3 regions of the Streptomyces sp. NPDC018031 genome follow, and region 2 is predicted to be linked to each of the others. Evidence: riboswitches for the same ligand, from Rfam matches in the RefSeq annotation. Region 2 holds a riboswitch; each other region holds the start of a gene.
What was found. Region 2 has a riboswitch for thiamine pyrophosphate ahead of ACH4B3_RS00350 (thiamine ABC transporter substrate binding subunit). Riboswitches for the same ligand answer to the same signal wherever they lie in the genome.

Region 1 (6,889 bases), on a different contig from region 2:
TCGTGCCTGCCGACCCCCATCGCCGGTACCCCTCAGAGGTGCCACCGGAGCCCTACTATCGGCACGCCATGACAGCAGTAGGGAAGCACCAGGTGAGCGGACCCACCGGCCGCCGGGTGGGGCGGGCGGGCATCCGTGACGTGGCCGCCGCCGCCGGCGTCTCGATCACGACCGTCTCCGACGCGCTCAACGGCAAGGGCCGACTACCGGACGCCACACGCCGCCACGTCCGCGAGGTCGCCGACCGGCTGGGCTACCGGCCCTCCGCGGCCGCCCGCACCCTCCGTACCGGCAAATCCGGCCTCATCGGCCTGACCGTGACCACATACGGGGATGAACCTTTCACCTTCACCGAGTTCGCCTACTTCGCGGAGATGGCACGCGCCGCAACCTCCGCCGCCCTCGCCCGCGGGTACGCGCTCGTCATCCTCCCGGCCACCTCCCGGCACGACGTCTGGTCCAACGTCGCCCTGGACGGCACCGTGGTGATCGACCCCTCCGACCAGGACCCGGTGGTCGCCGAACTCCTCCGCCAGGGCATCCCCGTCGTCAGCGACGGCCGCCCGGCCGGCACCCTCCCGGTCACCGCCTGGGTCGACAACGACCACACCGCCGCCGTCACCGGCCTGCTGGAACACCTCTCGGAGGCCGGCGCCCGCCGCGTCGGACTGCTCACCGGAACCTCCACCGACACCTACACCCGGCTGTCCACCACCGCCTATCTGACATGGTGCGAGCGGGTCGGCCAGGAGCCGGTGTACGAGGAGTACCCGGCGCACGACCCCTGCGCCGGCGCGGTGGCCGCCGACCGGTTACTCGCCCGGCCCGACCGTCCGGACGCCGTCTACGGCCTGTTCGACCCCAACGGCACCGATCTGCTCGCCGCCGCCCGCCGCTACGGCCTGCGCGTCCCCGACGACCTGCTGCTCATCTGCTGCAGCGAATCGGCCGTCTACTCGGCCACCGACCCACCGATCACCACCCTCTCCCTCAAACCGCGCCGGATCGGCACCGCCGTGGTCCAACTGCTGATCGACGCCATCGAGGGGCACGACCCCGGACGACCGGTCGAACAGGTCATACCGACCGAGCTGATGATCCGGACCTCCTCACAGCGGCGGCCACCGCGCACCACGGTCAGCCCGCCACGCGGCCCCACCGGAGGCTGAACAACCGGACAACGCCATGTCGTCGGTAGTCTGTGCGCCATCGCTACCAGGTCAATTCGGGAGAAATGGCCGGTGGAGTGGAGCCTGGCCCCGATTGACGGCACCCTGGTGCGTCACAAGCCCTGACCGTCATTCCTATGATGGGCGGATGACACCGCGGACCGCCCTCGACCAGGCACGGTCCTCAAGGTGCACGGCAGCGCGATGGTGGAGGGGTCGATGACTCAGGGGGCCGGTCTGGGACCCACGGCACGGACCACGGCGGCGGAACCGCCCGTACCCACGTACGCCACGTCGCCGGTGCCTCCTCCGGTGCGCCCGCGCCCCTACGCCACGCCCCAGCCGGCCACCACCTCCGCCCAGCCCCCCACCCCCGCCGAGGTGCCGGAGTACACCCCGACCGAGCGCAGCCTGCCGCTCATGGGCCCCGGGCACACCATGGTCGACCGCCCGCTGGTCCCCCCGGACGACCGGCCCACCGTCACCCTCACCCCGGTCCCCGACGCCGCGCGCCCCGCCGAGTCGACCGACGGCCCCGGACCGCTCTTCGTCGTCGGCGACGTCCACGGCTACCACGACGAACTGCGCGCGGCCCTCGCCGCCGAGGGGCTCATCGACGCCGACGGCAACTGGTCGGCGGGCAACACCCGGCTGTGGTTCCTCGGCGACTTCACCGACCGGGGCCCGGACGGCATCGGCGTCATCGACCTGGTGATGCAGCTCTCCGCCCAGGCCGCGGCGGCCGGCGGCTACTGCAAGGCCCTGATGGGCAACCACGAACTGCTCCTGATCGGCGCCAAGCGCTTCGGCGACACCCCGGTCAACTCCGGCGCGGGCACCGCCTCCTTCCACGCCGCCTGGCTGCTCAACGGCGGGCAGCGCACCGACATGGACCGGCTGGAGGACCACCACCTGCAGTGGATGTCCCGGCTGGACGCGATGGCCGAGGAGGACGGGCACCTGCTGGTGCACTCCGACACCACCGCCTACCTGGAGTACGGCGACTCCATCGAGGCCGTGAACGACGCGGTGACCGAGGCGCTCCAGCGCAGTGACGCCGACGAGTGCTGGGACCTGTTCCGCAAGTTCACCAAGCGGTTCGCCTTCCGCGACGAGGACGCCGGCCCGCTGGCCGCCCGGGAACTCCTCCAGACCTACGGCGGCCGGCGCGTGGTCCACGGGCACAGCCCCATCCCCTACCTGCTCGGCGAGGTGGGCTCGGAGGACGGCGAGGACGGCGGCGCCCCGTCCGTGGACGGCCCGCACATCTACGCGGACGACCTGGCCATCGCCATGGACGGCGGCGTCACCATGGCCGGAAAGCTGCTGGTCGTACAGCTGCCGCTGGCCAACTGAGCGCCCCGGGCCCCGGACCGAGCCGCCAGGCCACCGCCCGGACGCCCCCGCACACCCGCAGCGGTGACGGGACACCCGCACCACCGGTCCCCGGCACGGCGCCCGGCGCCGCGAAGGCGCCGCTCCGGGGCCCGGCATCGCGAAGGCACCGCTCCGGAGCGCGGCATCGCGAAGGCACCGCTCCGGGCCCGGCCGTCGTGGGCCGGGCCCGGAAGCGAGCCGGGACGCCGGGTCAGTCGGCGATCGGCAGGTAGACCCGGTTGCCCGCCTCGGCGAACTCCCGGGACTTCTCCGCCATCCCGGCCTCGATCTCGTCCAGCTCACCGCCGTGCCGGCGGCGGATGTCCTGGGAGATCTTCATCGAGCAGAACTTGGGGCCGCACATGGAGCAGAAGTGCGCGGTCTTCGCCGGCTCGGCGGGGAGCGTCTCGTCGTGGAAGGCGCGGGCCGTGTCCGGGTCGAGGGCCAGGTTGAACTGGTCCTCCCAGCGGAACTCGAAGCGCGCGTCGGAGAGGGCGTCGTCCCACTCCTGGGCGCCGGGGTGCCCCTTGGCCAGATCCGCCGCGTGGGCGGCGATCTTGTACGTGATGACGCCGGTCTTGACGTCGTCGCGGTCGGGCAGGCCCAGGTGCTCCTTGGGGGTGACGTAGCAGAGCATCGCGGTGCCCCACCAGGCGATCATCGCGGCGCCGATGCCCGAGGTGATGTGGTCGTAGGCGGGCGCGACGTCCGTGGTCAGCGGGCCCAGGGTGTAGAACGGCGCCTCCTCGCAGATCTCCTGCTGGAGGTCGATGTTCTCCTTGATCTTGTGCATCGGGACGTGGCCCGGGCCCTCGATCATGGTCTGGACGTTGTGCCGCTTGGCGATCCGGTTCAGCTCGCCGAGCGTCTTCAGCTCCGCGAACTGCGCCTCGTCGTTGGCGTCCGCGATGGAGCCGGGGCGCAGGCCGTCACCGAGCGAGTAGGTGACGTCGTAGGAGGCGAGGATCTCGCAGAGCTCCTCGAAGTTCTCGTAGAGGAAGCTCTCCTTGTGGTGCGCCAGGCACCACGCGGCCATGATGGAGCCGCCGCGCGAGACGATGCCGGTCTTGCGGCGCGCGGTCAGCGGCACGTAGCGCAGCAGCACGCCGGCGTGCACGGTCATGTAGTCGACGCCCTGTTCGGCCTGCTCGATGACCGTGTCCTTGTAGATCTCCCAGGTCAGCTCCTCGGCCTTGCCGTCGACCTTCTCCAGGGCCTGGTAGAGGGGCACGGTGCCGATGGGCACGGGGGAGTTGCGCAGCACCCACTCGCGGGTGGTGTGGATGTTGCGGCCGGTGGAGAGGTCCATGACCGTGTCGGCGCCCCACCGGGTGGCCCAGGTCATCTTCTCCACCTCTTCCTCGATGGAGGAGGTGACGGCGGAGTTGCCGATGTTGGCGTTCACCTTCACCAGGAACTTCTTGCCGATGATCATCGGCTCGATCTCCGGGTGGTTGATGTTCGCCGGGAGGACGGCCCGGCCGGCGGCGATCTCCTCGCGCACGGTCTCCGGCGAGACGTTCTCGCGGACCGCCACGTACTCCATCTCGGCGGTGATCTCGCCGCGCCGGGCGTACGCGAGCTGGGTCACCGCGGCGCCGTCGCGGCCGCGGCGGGGCAGCCGCGGGCGGCCGGGGAAGACCGCGTCGAGGTTCTTCAGGCCGCCGCGCGGCGCGGTGTGCTTGATCCCGTCGTCCTCCGGGCGCAGGGGGCGCCCGGCGTATTCCTCGGTGTCGCCCCGGCCGACGATCCAGTTCTCCCGGAGCGGCGACAGGCCGCGGCGGACGTCCGTCTCCACGGCCGGGTCGGTGTACGGGCCGGAGGTGTCGTACAAGCGCACGTCCTGGCCATTGGTGAGGTGCACGCGCCGCACCGGAACCCGGAGGTCCGGGCGCGAACCGGTCACGTAGTCCTTGTGCCAGCCGATCTGCTCGACCTGGCTGGCGGCAGGCGTGTGTGCATCCTGAACGGTCATCAGACCTACTCCCTACGCCGGCATTACCCGGTAACAGGTTCAGCGGTCGACGCAGCGGTGTCCGCAGCGGAGTGCCGGCTCGGCCGGCTGCTCGCCACGGAGGTCAGCGCCCTCTCAGCCCGGTGCTCCGAGCTCCCGCGATTGCAAAGGTGCCATGAGGCTAACGGTTGTCCGGGCGTGCTGAACAGGGGGCCCACCTTCTCTTGCGATGATCGGGCCGTGACTCCGACACCTGAGGACCACTCGCACGACGACGCGCACCGCCCCGCGCCCGGCCCGTCACCGGGGCACGGACACGGCCATGGGCACGGACACGGACACGGCCCGGCCACTCCGGTATCCGCGCATCTGCGGAAGGTGATCGCCGCGGTGCTGATCCCCTTCACGGCGGTGGTCGTGGTGGGGCTGATCGTGCTGTGGCCCGGCGGCACGCCGGACGGCAGCAGGGGCGGACCCAGCGGACTCGGCTTCGACCAGCAGAGGGCCTCCGGCCGGGTGGTGGAGGTCGAGGAGGTGAACTGCGCGGACGTCAACGCGCAGCCGCAGCAGCCGCCGGCCCCCGGCGAGGGGGACGCCGCGCGGCCGCCGGGCGATGCGGACGAGCCGTGCGAGCGGGCCACCATCGAGGTGACCTCCGGCAAGGACGAGGGCCACCGGTTCGACGAGATCGTGCAGCCGAGCGCCTCCCGGCACTACACCACGGGCCAGAAGCTGAAGCTGTCGTACGCGCCGAAGGCGCCGAAGAACCTCCAGTACTCGGTGAGCGATGTGGACCGCGGGATGCCGATGGCGGTGCTGGCGGGGCTGTTCGCGCTGGTCGTGGTGGCGGTGGGCCGGCTGCGCGGGGTCTTCGCCCTGGTGGCGCTGGCCATCAGTTTCGGGGTGCTGACCACGTTCATCCTGCCGGCGATCTTGCAGGGCTCGAACCCGCTGCTGGTGGCGGTGATCGGCGGCAGCGCCATCATGCTGATCGCGCTCTACCTCTGCCACGGGCTGACCGCCCGGACGTCGGTGGCGGTACTGGGCACGTTGATCTCACTGCTGCTGATCGCGGTGCTGGGCTCGGTGTTCATCGGCTGGGCGGCGCTGACCGGGAACACCGACGACCAGACCGGGCTGGTGCACGGGCTGTACCCCGACATCGAGATCCGCGGCCTGCTGCTGGCCGGCGTGATCATCGGGTCGCTGGGCGTGCTGGACGACGTGACGGTGACCCAGACCTCGGCGGTCTGGGAGCTCAAGGACGCCGACCCGTCGGCGGGTTGGCGGAAACTCTACGCGGCCGCCATGCGGATCGGCCGGGACCACATCGCTTCGGTGGTCAACACCCTGGTGCTGGCCTACGCGGGTGCGTCGCTGCCGCTGCTGTTGCTGTTCAGCATCGCGGACAGCGGGGTGGGCACGGTGGCGACGAGCGAGATCGTCGCCGAGGAGATCCTGCGCACCCTGGTGGGCAGCATCGGGCTGGTGGCGTCGGTGCCGGTGACCACGGCGCTGGCCGCGCTGGTGGTCTCGGCCGACCGGCCCGCGGCGGCCGGCGGCGGGGCAGCCGCCGGGGGCAGGCCCGGGTCCGCCGGGGCGAGCGCGCCGGGCCGGGGTGTGGGGGCCGGGCGGGGCCGCCGCCGGCGGGCGAAGCCGCGGGGCGGACGCTAGCCGGACGGGCCGCCGGGGGCGCCCAGGCCACGCGGGCGGCGTGCGGTGGGCGGGCTTCGGGGCCGCCGGCCGATCGTCGGGCCGCGGAGGCGACGGCCGGCGGTGCGCGGCAGGCTCCCGGCGGCCGGCGCCGGTGCGCCGCGGTGGCGGCGGCGCGGCGGGCTCCGGTCGTCCGGTGCGGGCCCGCCGCGGGGCGGGCGGCGGCGGGGCGGTGGCGTTGCCAGGCACACGGGCTCGCCCGGCCGGGCCGCGGCACCCGGGCGTGCGGCACGGCGCCGGGCGCGCTCCGCCCGGCACGGGTGCACGCGGCGAGGACTCCCGGGCAAGCTCCGCCGGGCACCGACGCGCCGGACCCGGGCAAGGGCTCGCCGGACCCGGGTTCGCCGGGCACGCTCCGCCGGCAGGCGGCACGCACCCCCGGACCCGCTCCGCCGGCAGGCGGCACGCACGCAACGGACCCGTTCCGCCCGGCAGGCGGCACGACCCCGGCGGAGCCGGCCCCGCCGGATCCGGCCCGTGTCCGGACGCGGCCCCCTCGGGCACTCCGCCAGGGCGGCGGCTCGCCGGACCGATTCTGCAGCGGCCCGGGGGCGCTCCCGCCCGGTTCGTTCCGGGCCGGGCTCAGCCCGCGTACCGGTCCTGGGCGAGGATCTGGCCGAGGACCGCGTCCAGGTCGGCGACCGGATCGCCCGCCTCCCGCTCCTCGCCGAACGGG
Region 2 (6,889 bases):
GCGACCACCCGCAGCAGGGTGGACTTGCCGCTGCCGCTGGGCCCCAGCACGCACACCGTCCGGTGCTCGGCGACCGACAGGTCCACGGCGTCCAGCGCCACCCGGGTGCCGAACCGGACGGTGACCTCCTCCAGACGCAGCATCGCCATCTACAACTCCCCCGTACGGTCGGCCCGGATCCGTTCCAGCAGCAGCAGCGAGCAGGCGCACACCAGCATCAGGACCGTGCTGAGCGCCATGGCCTGCCCGTAGTTGATGTCGCCGGCCCGGCCGAGGAAGCGGGACACCGCCACCGGCAGGGTCGGGTTGTCCGGCCGGGCGATGAACACCGTGGCACCGAACTCGCCCAGCGAGACGGCGAACGCGAACCCGGCCGCGATCCCCAGCGCCCGCCCCACCAGCGGCAGGTCCACCTCGCGCCAGGCCCGCAGCGGAGAGGCGCCCAGCACCGCCGCGGCCTCCCGCAGCCGGGGGTCGACCGCACGCAGCACCGGCAGCATGGTCCGCACCACGAACGGCACGCCGACCAGGGCCTGCGCCAGCGGCACCAGGATCCAGGACGCCCGCAGGTCGAGCGGGGGTTCGTCGAGGGCGATGAGGAAGCCGAAGCCGACGGTCACCGCGGAGGTGCCCAGCGGCAGCATCAGCAGCGCGTCGAAGCCGCGGACCAGCCGTCCCGCCCGCCGGGTGAGGGCGGCGGCCGCCAGGCCGCCGACGACCAGCGCGATGACGGTGGCCACGGCGGCGTACCGGAGCGAGTTCCCGACCGCCTCGATCGGCGGCACCAGGAAGACCCCGCCGCTGTCCGCGACCGAGCCCAGGGCGCGGTAGTAGCCCAGCCAGTGGCCGTCGGGGCCGCGGAAGGAACGCTCCACCAGCACCGCGAGCGGCAGCAGGATCAGCAGCGCGATCTGCGCGAGCACCGCGCCGAGCAGCGTCCACTGCGCGGCGCCGCGCGGCCGGCGGGCGGTCCGCGCGGGGTCGACCAGCCGCAGCGCGGACTCCCGGCGCCGCACCGTCCGGGCGTGCACCGCCAGCAGCCCGGCGACGGCCGTGAACTGCACCAGGGTGAGCACCGCGGCGGTCGGCAGGTCCAGCAGCTGGGCGGTCTGCCGGTAGATCTCCACCTCCAGGGTGGCGTAGTGCGGGCCACCGAGGATCTGCACGACGCCGAAGGAGGTGAAGGTGAACAGGAAGACCATCAGCGCGGCGGCGGCCACCGCGGGCGCGAGCGCGGGCAGGGTGACCCGCCGCCAGGCGCCGAGGCGGCTCGCCCCCAGGACCCGGGCGGCCTCCTCCTGGCGGGGGTCGAGCTGGGACCACAGCCCGCCCACGGTGCGCACCACCACCGCGTAGTTGAAGAAGACGTGGGCGAGCAGGATGGCCCACACGGTGGTGTCCAGCCGCACCCCCCACAGGTCCTCCAGGAGGCCGCCGCGGCCGAGGACGGCGAGGAAGGCGGTGCCGGCGACGACGGTCGGCAGCACGAACGGCACCGTCACCACGGCGCGCAGCAGCTGCTTGCCGGGGAAGGCGAAGCGGGCGAAGACGTACGCGCCCGGCAGCGCCACCGCCAGGGTCAGCGCGGTGGAGGCGGCGGCCTGCCAGGTGGTGAACCACAGCACCTCGCGCACCGCCGGGTCGCCGAGCACCTCGCCGATCCGCGCGAAGCGCCACTCGCCGCCGGCCTTCAGGCCGCGGGCGGTGATCGCCGCGACGGGATAGGCAAAGAAGACGGCGAGGAACGCCAGCGGTACGGCCATCAGGCCGAACCGCACCGCCGCACCGCGCCGGTCGCGGCGGCGGGGCGCGGCGGCGGGTGCGGCGTCGGTCTCTACAGGACGAGGGAGGACCACGACTTGACCCACGGCTCACGGACCTTGGCGATCTTCTCCGGCGCCATGGTCCCGGGGTCGTCCGCCTCGGCGCCGAACTCGGTGAAGACCTCCGGCAGCTTCGCTCCCTCGATCACCGGGTTCACGAACATGCTGAGCGGCATGTCCTCCTGGAACCGCTTGCTGATCAGGAAGTCCAGCAGCGCCTTGCCGCCCTTCTCGTTCCGGGCGCCGTCCAGGAGCCCGGCGAACTCGGTCTGCCGGAAGCAGGTGCCGGTGGCGACGCCGGTCGGGGCCTTCGTGGGCCGCGGGTCGGCGTAGAAGACCTCGGCGGGCGGGCTGGAGGCGTAGGAGACGACCAGCGGCCGGTCGCCGCCGGCCTTCCGGCCGCTCGCCGAGCCGGAGAAGCGGACGTTGTACGCCTGGTCCCAGCCGTCGACCACCTCGACGCCGTTGGCCTTGAGCTTCTTCCAGTACTCCGGCCAGCCGTCGTCGCCGTACTCCGCGGCGGTGCCCAGCAGGAAGGCGAGGCCGGGCGAGGAGGTGGCCGGGTTCTCGGTGACCAGCAGGTTGCGGTAGGCCGGCTCGGTGAGGTCGTCGAAGGTCCGCGGCGGGGCGAGCTTGTGGTCGGCGAAGTACTTCTTGTCGTAGTTGACGCAGATCTCGCCGGTGTCGATGGGGGTGACCCGGTGCTTGCCGCGGTCCAGCTGCAGCCGCTCCGGGATGCGGTCCAGCCCCTTGGCCCGGTAGGGGGTGAACACGTCGTTGTCCAGGGCGCGGGAGAGCAGGGTGTTGTCGACGCCGAAGAAGACGTCGCCCTCCGGGTTGCCCTTGGAGAGCACCGCCTTGTTGACGGCGACGCCGGCGTCCCCGTTCTCCAGGATCCGCAGCCGGTAGCCGCTGCTCTTCTCGAATTCCTTCTGCACCTCCTCGGAGAGGGCGAAGGACTCGTGGGTGACCAGGGTGACGGTGTCCGAGGCGCCGCCGCTGTCGCCGGATTCGCCGCAGGCCGCGAGGGTACCGGCGGCGAGCGTGCCGAGGACGGCCATGCCGAGGGCACGCCGGAGGCTGGTGTTCATGGTGAGTCTGACTCCCTACGCCGGTATGACCCGGATCAGGTCCGAGGGTCTGCGGCCGTGCCGCACTCTCAGCGCTTCGCGCGCTCCCCTGTCGGAGTGTTCATTTGTGCCTGTTCATTTGTGCGAAAGCACAGTATCAGCCGGTCCGGCGGGCCCCGGCGGGCCCGCCCGCGGCTCAGCGCTCGGCGGCGGCCAGCTGGCCGCAGGCGCCGTCGATCTCCTGCCCCCGGGTGTCCCGGACGGTCACCGGCACCCCGTGCGCCTCCAGGGCCGCGACGAACGCCCGCTCGTCCTCGGGACGGGAGGCGGTCCACTTGGAGCCCGGCGTCGGGTTGAGCGGGATCAGGTTGACGTGCACCCGGCGGTTCTTCAGCAGCCGGCCCAGCAGGTCGGCCCGCCACGCCTGGTCGTTGATGTCCCTGATCAGCGCGTACTCGATGGAGACCCGCCGGCCGGACTTGGCGGCGTACTCCCAGGCCGCGTCCAGCACCTCGCGGACCTTCCAGCGGGTGTTGACCGGTACCAGGGTGTCCCGCAGCTCGTCGTCCGGCGCGTGCAGCGACACCGCGAGGCGGCACTTGAAGCCCTCGTCGGCGAACCGCAGCATCGCCGGGACCAGCCCCACCGTGGAGACGGTGATGCCGCGCTGGGACAGCCCCAGGCCGTCCGGCTCGGGGTCGGTCAGCCGGCGGATGGCGCCGATCACACGGCTGTAGTTGGCGAGCGGCTCGCCCATGCCCATGAAGACGATGTTGCTGAGCCGGGCCGGGCCGCCGGGGATCTCCCCGTCCCGCAGCGCCCGCATGCCGTCCACGATCTGGTGCACGATCTCCGCGGTCGACAGGTTGCGGTCCAGCCCGGCCTGGCCGGTGGCGCAGAACGGGCAGTTCATGCCGCAGCCCGCCTGGGAGCTGATGCACATGGTGACCCGGTCCGGGTAGCGCATCAGCACCGACTCCACCAGGGTGCCGTCGAACAGCCGCCACAGCGTCTTGCGGGTGGTGTCGTCGTCACAGGAGATGTGCCGCACCACACTCATCAGGTCGGGCAGCAGCTCACCCGCCAGCTTCTCGCGGGACGCGGCGGGGATGTCGGTCCACTGCGCCGGGTCGTGCGCGTACCGGGCGAAGTAGTGCTGCGACAGCTGCTTGGCGCGGAACGGCTTCTCGCCGATGGCGGCGACCGCCTCCCGGCGCTGGGCGGGGTCGAGGTCGGCCAGGTGGCGCGGGGGCTTCTTGGCTCCGCGCGGCGCGGCGAAAGTGAGTTCTCCCGGGGCGGGCGGGGCCATGGCGGGTACTCCTCAGTGCGACGAGGGCGTGCGATCCCCGCTGTCGCGGAGCCCGGCGTCGGTGCCGGTCCCGGAGAGCTGACGGGGCCGCCCCGCAGGTGGCGGGGCGTGGAAAGGGCCCGCCACCTGACGGAGGCGGGCCCTTCCAGGGTACCGGCGCGATTCACCCCTGCCCGACGAAGATCACCAGCAGCAGCCAGACCACCGGTGCGGTCGGCAGCAGGGAGTCCAGCCGGTCCATGATCCCGCCGTGGCCGGGCAGCAGCTTGCCCATGTCCTTGATGCCGAGGTCGCGCTTGATCATGGACTCGCCCAGGTCGCCGAGGGTGGCGCTGACCGCGACCGCGAGCCCGAGCACCAGGCCCTGCCACCAGACCCCGCCGTCGATGGCGTACTGCATGCACAGCGCGCCCGCGACCATGGCGAAGGCCACCGCGCCCAGCAGTCCCTCCCGGGTCTTGCCGGGACTGATGCGCGGCGCGAGCTTGTGCTTGCCGAAGCGCCAGCCGACGGCGTACGCCCCGGTGTCGCTGACCACGGTCAGCAGCAGGAAGGTGAGCACCCGCTGCGGCCCGTCGTCGGCGGCGAGCATCAGGGCCACGAAGGTGGCGAGGAACGGCACGTAGAAGGCGGTGAAGACGGCCGCGGTCACATCGCGGAGGTAGTTCTCCGGCGGTTCGGTCATCCGCCAGACGAGTACCGCCAGCGCGGTGAGCGCCACGGCCACCCAGGCGCCCTCCGCGCCCCGCACATAGCCGGCCACCACCATGGCGACGCCGCCGACGGCGAGCGGGACGAGCGGGACGCTGATCTCCTTGCGCTCCGCGAGCCGCGAGGTCAGCTCCCACAGGCCGACCACCACGGCCACCGCTATGACGCCGAGGAACACCGTCTTGTAGACGAAGAGCGACGCGACGATGACGGCGCCGAGTCCGACGCCGACCCCTATCGCGGCGCGCAGGTCGCGGCCCGCGCTCTTCTTCGCCGGAGCGGGCGCGGCGGCCGCGGGCGGTGGGCCGGCGGGGTCCGGACCCGGCCGGTGCCCGGCGGCGGGCCCGTCGGGGTGCTGCCGGTGGGCCGGCTCCCGGCCGCCGCGGTCCGCGGGGCCGCTCGGCCGAGCGGCCCCCCGGTCACGGTCGTCCTGGTGTCCGCCTGCGTCGGGAACGGTGGGCATGGGCCGAGTCTGCGCCGCTTCGCCCACCGTGTGCACGGGACCCGCCGAGACGGGCGGCACCTCCTGGGAGTACCTGCCGGACGGTGTCCGGTGCAGGTGCCCGAGGGGAGGCGCCTGGTCGGTCGGGCCCCGGTGTCCGGCGCGTGGCGGGGCCCCCCAGGATGGCTCGTTCATCAGACTTCGAGCAGCTCGGCTTCCTTGTGCTTGAGCAGCTCGTCCACCTGCGCCACGTACTTCGCGGTGGTGTCGTCGAGCTCCTTCTCGGCGCGGCGGCCCTCGTCCTCGCCGACCTCGCCGTCCTTCACGAGCTTGTCGATCGACTCCTTGGCCTTGCGGCGGACGCTGCGGATCGAGATCTTCGCGTCCTCGCCCTTGCCCTTGGCGACCTTGATGAACTCCTTGCGGCGCTGCTCGGTCAGCTCCGGGAAGACCACGCGGATGATGCTGCCGTCGTTGGTCGGGTTGACGCCCAGGTCCGAGTCACGGATCGCCTGCTCGATGTTGCGCAGCGCGCTCTTGTCGAACGGGGTCACCACGGCCATCCGCGGTTCCGGCACCGAGAAGGACGCCAGCTGATTGATCGGCGTCATCGCACCGTAGTAGTCCGCCACGATCTTGTTGAACATCGCCGGGTGCGCACGCCCGGTGCGGATCGCGGCGAAGTCCTCCTTGGCGACCACAACGGCCTTCTCCATCTTCTCCTCGGCCTCGAGGAGGATCTCTTCGATCACCACTTGCTCCTGGTGTTATCCGTAAGCAGAGCCTCGCCCCTGCGTGCGTCTTCTCCTGCACGGTGTCCGACCGGCAGGCCGTTGTCCATCCCCGTAACGAGCTCTCCGGCGGGCGGTGTAGCGGGGGCTCAGCCCCGGGTGCCCTGATCGCTCACGAGCGTGCCGATCTTCTCACCCTTCACCGCACGCGCGATATTGCCCTCGGCGAGCAGTTCGAAGACCAGGATCGGCAGCTTGTTGTCCCGGCAGAGGGTGATGGCGGTGGCGTCGGCGACCTTCAGGTCCCGGGCGATCACCTCGCCGTACCCCAGGGCGTCGAACTTCACCGCGTCCGGGTTGGCCTTGGGGTCGGAGTCGTAGACACCGTCCACGCCGTTCTTGCCCATCAGCAGCGCCTCGGCGTCGATCTCCAGGGCGCGCTGGGCGGCGGTGGTGTCGGTGGAGAAGTAGGGCATGCCCATACCGGCGCCGAAGATGACGACGCGGCCCTTCTCCAGGTGGCGTACGGCCCGCAGCGGGATGTAGGGCTCCGCGACCTGGCCCATGGTGATGGCGGTCTGCACGCGGGAGTCGATGCCTTCCTTCTCCAGGAAGTCCTGGAGGGCGAGGCAGTTCATGACGGTGCCCAGCATGCCCATGTAGTCCGAGCGGGCCCGGTCCATGCCGCGCTGCTGCAGCTCGGCGCCGCGGAAGAAGTTGCCGCCGCCGATGACGATGGCGATCTCGGCGCCGTCCCGGACGACTGCCGCGACCTCGCGGGCGATGGCGTGCACGACGTCGGG
Region 3 (6,889 bases), on a different contig from region 2:
TAGGTCACGGAGACGAAGGTCGGGGAGACCGCCTCGATGCGGCGAATGGCGTTCCACAGGGTCCGTTCGCCTTTCTCCGTCTTCGGGGCGGCGAACTCGAACGAATAGGACTGTTCGCCGGAGGCGAGCAGTTCGCGCACCGTGCGTGCGCGGTCTGTCCTGGTGGAAGCAGTGCCTAGGGCCATACCGGCAGGTTAGCCAGCGCCGTCACGCACGCCCAGCCGACCGAGGCGATATGCCCGTTTCGTCGGACCCCTGTCCGCAGTGCGGACACTTTTCCGGGATGCGGAGCGTCCGGGCGGGCGGCCGGCCGCCGCACGCCCGGATGGGGCCGCCGGATCAGCCGGCCGCGGCCGCGCGCACCCGCTCGGCCAGCGCGGCGGCGGCGGCACCGGGGTCGTCCGCCTCGGTGATGGCACGCACCACCACCACCCGCCGGGCACCGGCGTCCAGCACCTCGTCGAGGTTGGCCGCGTCGATCCCGCCGATGGCGAACCACGGCCGGGCGGGCTGCCGGGCGGCGGCGTACCGCACCAGCTCCAGCCCGGGGGCGTGCCGTCCCGGCTTGGTGGGGGTGGGCCAGCACGGGCCGGTGCAGAAGTAGTCGACGCCGGGCTCGGCGATCGCCGCGTCCACCTCCGCCTCGGCATGGGTGGACCGGCCGATCAGCACCCGGGGGCCCAGGATCGCCCGGGCCGCCGGCACCGGCAGGTCGCCCTGCCCCAGGTGGAGCACGTCGGAGCCGATGGCGTGCGCGACGTCGGCGCGGTCGTTGACCGCGAGCAGCTTGCCGTGCCGCCGGCAGGCGTCGGCGAAGACCGCGAGGTGCTCCAGCTCCGCACCGGCTTCCATGCCCTTGTCGCGCAGCTGGACGATGTCGACGCCGCCCGCCAGCACCGCGTCCAGGAACTCCGGCAGGTCGCCCTGGCGCCTGCGGGCGTCGGTGCACAGGTAGAGCCGGGCGTCGGCGAGCTGCCGGTGCGCGGCCTCGGCGGTGACGGCGACGGTTGCCATGGGCGGTACCCCCCAGATCGGCGGGGTGCGGGCCGGTTGTCCGGCCCGCACCCCGTGACGGCTCCTCGGTTCAGACGGCGAGCGCCTGGGCGCGGCGCTTCACCTCCGTACCGCGATTCTCGCGCAGGGCCTCCGCGGGGGTGCCGGGCAGGGTGGGGTCGGGGGTGAAGAGCCACTCCAGCATCTCCTCGTCGCTGAAGCCGTCGTCCCTCAGCAGGGTCAGCGTCCCGCTGAGTCCCTTGACGACCTTCCCCTCCCCGATGAACGCGGCGGGGACCATGAGAACCCGGTTCTCGCCCCGCCGCACGGCGATCAGCTGGCCTTCCTTGACCAGCTGCCGGACCCGGGTCACCTCGACGTCGAGGCGTTCGGCGATGTCGGGGAGGTTGAGCCAGGCGGGCACCAGGGCATCGATCTTTGCGTCAATCTCGGTCACGGGAACAAGCCTGCCATCCACCACGGACTCATCGCGAACGCTCCGCGTCCCATGGGGGCACGGTGGCCCACCGGTCGGCCACCGGTGGGCGAGGGGGCGTCAGGCGCCGGCGGCGTCGCCGAGGACCGCGGACTTCAGCGGCACCGAGGCGTCCGCCGCCCGGGCGCGGTCGATCAGCGCGCCGCGCTCCACGAGCTTGCGCCCCTGGGCCAGGTCCCGGGGCCGGCCGACGGCCAGCAGGGCGACCAGGCGACCGTCCCGCAGCCAGCACACCGACCAGGCGGCGCCGCCGGGGTCGCCGCGCCACAGCAGCTCGTCGTCGGCGGTGTGGTGTCCGGCGTACTGCACGAAGCGGCCGAACTGCTCGGACCAGAAGTAGGGCACCGGGTCGTAGACGGCACCGGTGAACTGCGGCCGCCGCGAGCCGACCAGGTTGGCGGCGACGGTGCGCGGCCCCTGCAGGGCGTTGTCCCAGTGGTGGACCAGCAGCCGTTCGCCGTAGCGGGCGGAGGGGAAGGAGGCGCAGTCGCCGACCGCGTACACCTCCGGGGCGGAGGTGCGCAGCCACTGGTCCGCCCGCACCGAGCCGTCCGCGGCCAGCTCGACGCCGGATCCGGCGAGCCAGTCGGTGGCGGGCCGGGCCCCGATCCCGACGACCACCGCGTCGGCGCGCAGCCGGGTGGTGCCGTCCGCGCCGCCGCCTTGGCCCTCGCCCCCGGCGATCAGCACCCCGGACTCGTCCACCCCGACGACCCGGGCCCCGGTGATGAGCGCGGCGCCGCTGTCCAGGTACCAGCCCGCGAGGTAGGCGGCGACCTCCGGCGGCAGCGCGCCGGCGAGCGGCCGGTCGGCGGCCTCCACGACGGTCACCGCGCAGCCCGCCTCGCGCGCCGCGGTGGCGAACTCCGCGCCGATCCAGCCCGCGCCGACCACCACGACGTCATGCTGCCGGGCGAGTACCGGACGCAGGCGCTCCGCGTCGTCCAGGGTGCGCAGCAGATGGATGCCGGGGCCGCCCTCGGCGGGCCGCTCCCCCGCCGCGGGCCGCTCCTGGCCGGGCAGCAGGAGGGGTTCCGCGCCGGTCGCGAGGACCAGGTGGTCGTAGCCGACGGGTCCGGAGTCGGTGAGCAGCAGCCGCTCGCCGGTCCGCAGCGCGGTGGCGCGGCGGCCGAGGTGGAGTTCCACCCCGAGGCCGGCGAAGTCCACGTCGAACGCCGAGCCGTCGGCCTTGCCCAGCAGCACGGCCTTGGACAGCGGCGGGCGGTCGTACGGCTGGTGCGGTTCCGCCCCCAGCAGCACGATCTCCCCGGACCAGCCCTCCTCGCGCAGCGCGACCGCGGTCTGCACTCCGGCCACCCCGGCGCCGACGATCACCACCCGTCCTCCGTCGGTGCCCCGGGTGCCGGTCGGTGTCGGTGTCCTCAGCCCATCGCTCACCCGATCACTGTAGGACGGGGCGGCCGGTCGGCCGGAACACCTCGCGAGGAGATCTCCGGCACACCGGCGGCGCGCCGGGCCGGCCGCACCCCCGGTGGCCCGGGGCGGGGGGACCACGCCCTTCCGGCTCCTTCGGGCGGCGTACTAGGGTGGCGGGCACAGAGCACTCGCGGGAGCCCGGACGCACCGGGCTGAGAGGGAGGCTGTCGCGGCCTCCGACCGTACGAACCTGATCCGGGTCATGCCGGCGAAGGGAGGGGCGATCCGCCCATGCATGCGGTATCCGAGCCGTACGACGTCCTGGTGGTCGGCGGCGGCATCATCGGCCTGGTCACGGCCTGGCGGGCGGCCCAGCGCGGGCTGAGCTGCGCGGTGACCGACCCCGAACCCGGCCAGGGCGCCGCCCAGGTGGCGGCCGGCATGCTGGCCGCGGTGACCGAGCTCGCGCACGGCGAGGAGACACTGCTCGGCCTCAACCTGGCCTCCGCGGCGCGCTATCCGGAGTTCGCCGCCGAACTGGAGGCGGCGAGCGGCCAGGACATCGGTTTCCGCGCCTGCGGCACCCTGGCCGTGGCCCTCGACGCCGACGACCGGGCGCAGTTGCGGGAGTTGCACGCGCTCCAGCAGCGCTGCGGGCTGGAGGCGGAGTGGCTGACCGGACGTGAATGCCGCCGCCTGGAGCCGATGCTGGCGCCCGGGGTGTGCGGCGGGCTGCGGGTGGAGGGTGACCACCAGACCGATCCGCGGCGGCTGGCCGCCGCGCTGGTGACCGCCTGCCGGCGGGCCGGGGTGGCCCTCCACCGCACCCGGGCGGAGCGCCTGGTGCTGGACGGCGACCGGGCGGCCGGGGTGGTGACGGCGGACGGCACCCGGCTGCCGGCGCACCGCACGGTGCTCGCCGCGGGCAGCCACAGCGGCCGGCTCGCCGGGGTCCCGCCCGAGGTGCTGCCGCCGGTGCGCCCGGTGAAGGGCCAGGTGCTGCGGCTGCGGGTGCCCGCCGGCTACGCGCCGTTCCTCTCCCGCACCGTGCGGGCCGTGGTGCGCGGCGGGCACGTGTACCTGGTGCCGCGGGAGAACGGCGAGCTGGTGGTCGGTGCCACCAGCGAGGAGATGGGCTGGGACACCACGGTCACCGCGGGCGGGGTGTACGAACTCCTCCGCGACGCCCACGAGCTGGTGCCCGGCATCACCGAACTGCCGCTCACCGAGACCCGTGCCGGGCTGCGGCCCGGCTCCCCGGACAACGCCCCGCTGCTGGGCCCCACCGACCTGCCCGGCCTCCAGCTGGCGACCGGGCACCACCGCAACGGCGTGCTGCTCACCCCGGTCACCGGCGACATCATGGCCGAGGCGCTCACCACCGGCGAACTCCCCGCCCACGCCCGCCCGTTCTCCCCCCGGCGCTTCTCCTCCCGGCGCCCGTCCGCACCCTCCCCCGCGGCCGGCGGGGCGGGGCAGGTACCACCACGTCAGGAGCAGCCCGCATGACCGTCAGCGTCAACGGCGAGACCCGCGAGATCCCCGACGGCTTCACCCTCGACCTGCTGGTGGCCACGCTCACCCCGGCCGCCGGCGGTGTCGCCGCCGCCGTCAACGAGAGCGTGGTGCCCAGGAGCCAGTGGCCCCGTACCCCGCTCGGTGACGGCGACCGGGTCGAGGTCCTCACCGCGGTCCAGGGAGGCTGAGCATGGCTGACGATCCGCTGGTCATCGGCGGGGTGTCCGTCGACTCCCGACTGATCATGGGTACGGGCGGCGCGCCCAGCCTGGAGGTGCTGGAGCGGTCCCTGGTCGCGAGCGGCACCCAGCTGACCACCGTCGCGATGCGGCGGCTGGACCCCACCGTGCAGGGCTCGGTGCTGTCCGTGCTGGACCGGCTCGGGATCCGGGTGCTGCCCAACACGGCGGGCTGCTTCACCGCGGGCGAGGCGGTGCTCACCGCCCGGCTGGCCCGGGAGGCGCTCGGCACCGACTGGATCAAACTGGAGGTGGTGGCCGACGAGCGGACCCTGCTCCCGGACCCGGTGGAGCTGCTGGACGCCGCCGAGATCCTGGTCGACGACGGGTTCACCGTGCTGCCGTACACCAACGACGACCCGGTGCTCGCCCGCAAGCTGGAGGACGTGGGCTGTGCTGCCGTGATGCCGCTGGGGTCGCCCATCGGATCCGGGCTGGGCATCCGCAACCCGCACAACTTCCAGCTGATCGTGGAGCGGGCGCAGGTGCCGGTGGTGCTGGACGCGGGCGCCGGGACGGCCTCGGACGCGGCGCTCGCCATGGAGCTGGGGTGCGCGGCCGTGATGCTGGCGTCCGCGGTGACCCGCGCCCAGGAGCCGGTGCTGATGGCGGAGGCGATGCGGCACGCGGTCGAGGCGGGCCGGCTGGCCCACCGGGCCGGCCGGATCCCGCGCCGCCACTTCGCCCACGCCTCCTCACCGACCAGCGGCCTGGCCGACTTCGACCCGGAACGCCCCGCCTTCGGGAGCTGATGTGCGCGCGGTGCGCGGCTGACCGCTCGGGCGCTCGCCGCCCCCGCGGCACCGCCCACCGGGCCGGGGCCACAAGGCTTGTCCGGGCCGCCGGGCCCGTCCGGGCCGAGGCCGCAGGGCCCGTCCGGGCCGGGGCCGCAGGGGCGGACACCGGGCACCCGCGGGCGCGCGGCCGGCCGCCCCGGGACCGCGGTCGTCCCGGGCGCCCGCTGGCCTGGCGCCCGCCCCGCCCGCCGGGGTGGGCGCCATGGCGGCATGTCACTGTTCGGCTGCAGTAGCAGCCGGTCGCGGCGCAGGTGGCACAGGGTGTCGAGGACGGCTCGTAGACTCCTGTCCCGTGGATACGACCCTGCAGGATCCGCTCGTCGGCCAGGTGCTCGACGGCCGCTACCGCGTCGACGCGCGGATCGCCGTGGGCGGCATGGCCACGGTCTACCGGGCCGTCGACACCCGTCTGGACCGGGTGGTCGCCCTCAAGGTGATGCACCCGACGCTCGCCGCCGACGGCGCCTTCGTGGAGCGCTTCATCCGTGAGGCGAAGTCCGTGGCCCGGCTCGCCCACCCCAACGTGGTGGGCGTCTTCGACCAGGGCACCGACGGCCGCTACGTCTTCCTGGCCATGGAGTACGTCGCCGGGTGCACGCTGCGGGACGTGCTGCGGGAGCGCGGGGCGCTGCAGCCGCGCGCCGCGCTGGACATCCTGGAACCGGTGCTCGCGGCACTGGGCGCGGCGCACCGGGCCGGTTTCGTGCACCGTGACATGAAGCCGGAGAACGTGCTGATCGGCGACGACGGCCGGGTCAAGGTCGCCGACTTCGGGCTGGCCCGCCCGGTGGACGCGGCCACCGGCACCGACACCCAGTCGATCATGGGCACCGTCTCGTACCTGGCCCCGGAGCAGATCGAGCACGGCACCGCGGACACCCGGGCGGACATCTACGCCTGCGGCGTGGTGCTGTACGAGATGCTGACCGGCGCCAAGCCGCACGCCGGGGGCACCCCGGCACAGATCCTCTTCCAGCATCTGCACGAGGACGTCACACCGCCGTCGGTGCTGGTCCCGGGGCTCGCGCCGCAGTTGGACGCACTGGTCACCGGGGCCACCGCCCGCGATCCGGAGCTGCGTCCGGCCGACGCGGTGGAGCTGCTCGGGGTCGCCCGGGCGGCTCGCGCCGCGCTCACCGACGCCCAGCTGGACCTGCTGCCGCCCGGCGCGGGGGACGGCGCGCGGGACGGCTCGGAGGACCGCACGAGCGTGATCGCACGGCCGCCGGCCGGTCCCGCAGCGCCGGGCGGCGGAACCGGGGACGTGAGCCGCACCAGCCGGCTGGAGCGACCCGCTCCGCCACCGGCCGGGGGCTCCCGTCCGGCGCTGCGCGACCGGCTGCCGCGCCGCCGGGTGCTGGCGCTGATCACCGCGGTGCTGCTGGCGCTCGGGGTGGGGGCCGGTGTGTGGTACATCAGCTCGGGCCAGTTCACCAAGGTGCCCGGGGTGATCGGGCTGACCCAGGCCA

Region 1: another riboswitch for thiamine pyrophosphate. It lies ahead of thiC (phosphomethylpyrimidine synthase ThiC); the one in region 2 lies ahead of ACH4B3_RS00350 (thiamine ABC transporter substrate binding subunit).
Region 3: another riboswitch for thiamine pyrophosphate. It lies ahead of thiO (glycine oxidase ThiO); the one in region 2 lies ahead of ACH4B3_RS00350 (thiamine ABC transporter substrate binding subunit).

Annotation. Positions count from the first base shown of each region.
Region 1 covers NZ_JBIRFT010000004.1:436,433-443,321, reverse strand. The annotation lists gene ACH4B3_RS14225 (LacI family DNA-binding transcriptional regulator) at 69-1,169, shown strand; gene ACH4B3_RS14220 (metallophosphoesterase) at 1,389-2,525, shown strand; gene thiC (phosphomethylpyrimidine synthase ThiC) at 2,758-4,521, opposite strand; TPP riboswitch at 4,514-4,670, opposite strand; gene ACH4B3_RS14210 (YibE/F family protein) at 4,741-6,174, shown strand; gene ACH4B3_RS14205 (SsgA family sporulation/cell division regulator) at 6,796-6,889, opposite strand, start outside.
Region 2 covers NZ_JBIRFT010000001.1:99,708-106,596, forward strand. The annotation lists gene ACH4B3_RS00340 (ABC transporter ATP-binding protein) at 1-149, opposite strand, end outside; gene ACH4B3_RS00345 (ABC transporter permease) at 150-1,763, opposite strand; gene ACH4B3_RS00350 (thiamine ABC transporter substrate binding subunit) at 1,835-2,914, opposite strand; TPP riboswitch at 2,910-3,014, opposite strand; gene rlmN (23S rRNA (adenine(2503)-C(2))-methyltransferase RlmN) at 3,090-4,202, opposite strand; gene ACH4B3_RS00360 (phosphatidate cytidylyltransferase) at 4,366-5,550, opposite strand; gene frr (ribosome recycling factor) at 5,550-6,107, opposite strand; gene pyrH (UMP kinase) at 6,236-6,889, opposite strand, start outside.
Region 3 covers NZ_JBIRFT010000003.1:48,497-55,385, forward strand. The annotation lists gene metF (methylenetetrahydrofolate reductase [NAD(P)H]) at 1-185, opposite strand, end outside; gene thiE (thiamine phosphate synthase) at 340-1,014, opposite strand; gene ACH4B3_RS10485 (Rv2175c family DNA-binding protein) at 1,085-1,450, opposite strand; gene ACH4B3_RS10490 (NAD(P)/FAD-dependent oxidoreductase) at 1,550-2,887, opposite strand; TPP riboswitch at 3,047-3,161, shown strand; gene thiO (glycine oxidase ThiO) at 3,158-4,375, shown strand; gene thiS (sulfur carrier protein ThiS) at 4,372-4,572, shown strand; gene ACH4B3_RS10505 (thiazole synthase) at 4,575-5,375, shown strand; gene pknB (Stk1 family PASTA domain-containing Ser/Thr kinase) at 5,713-6,889, shown strand, end outside.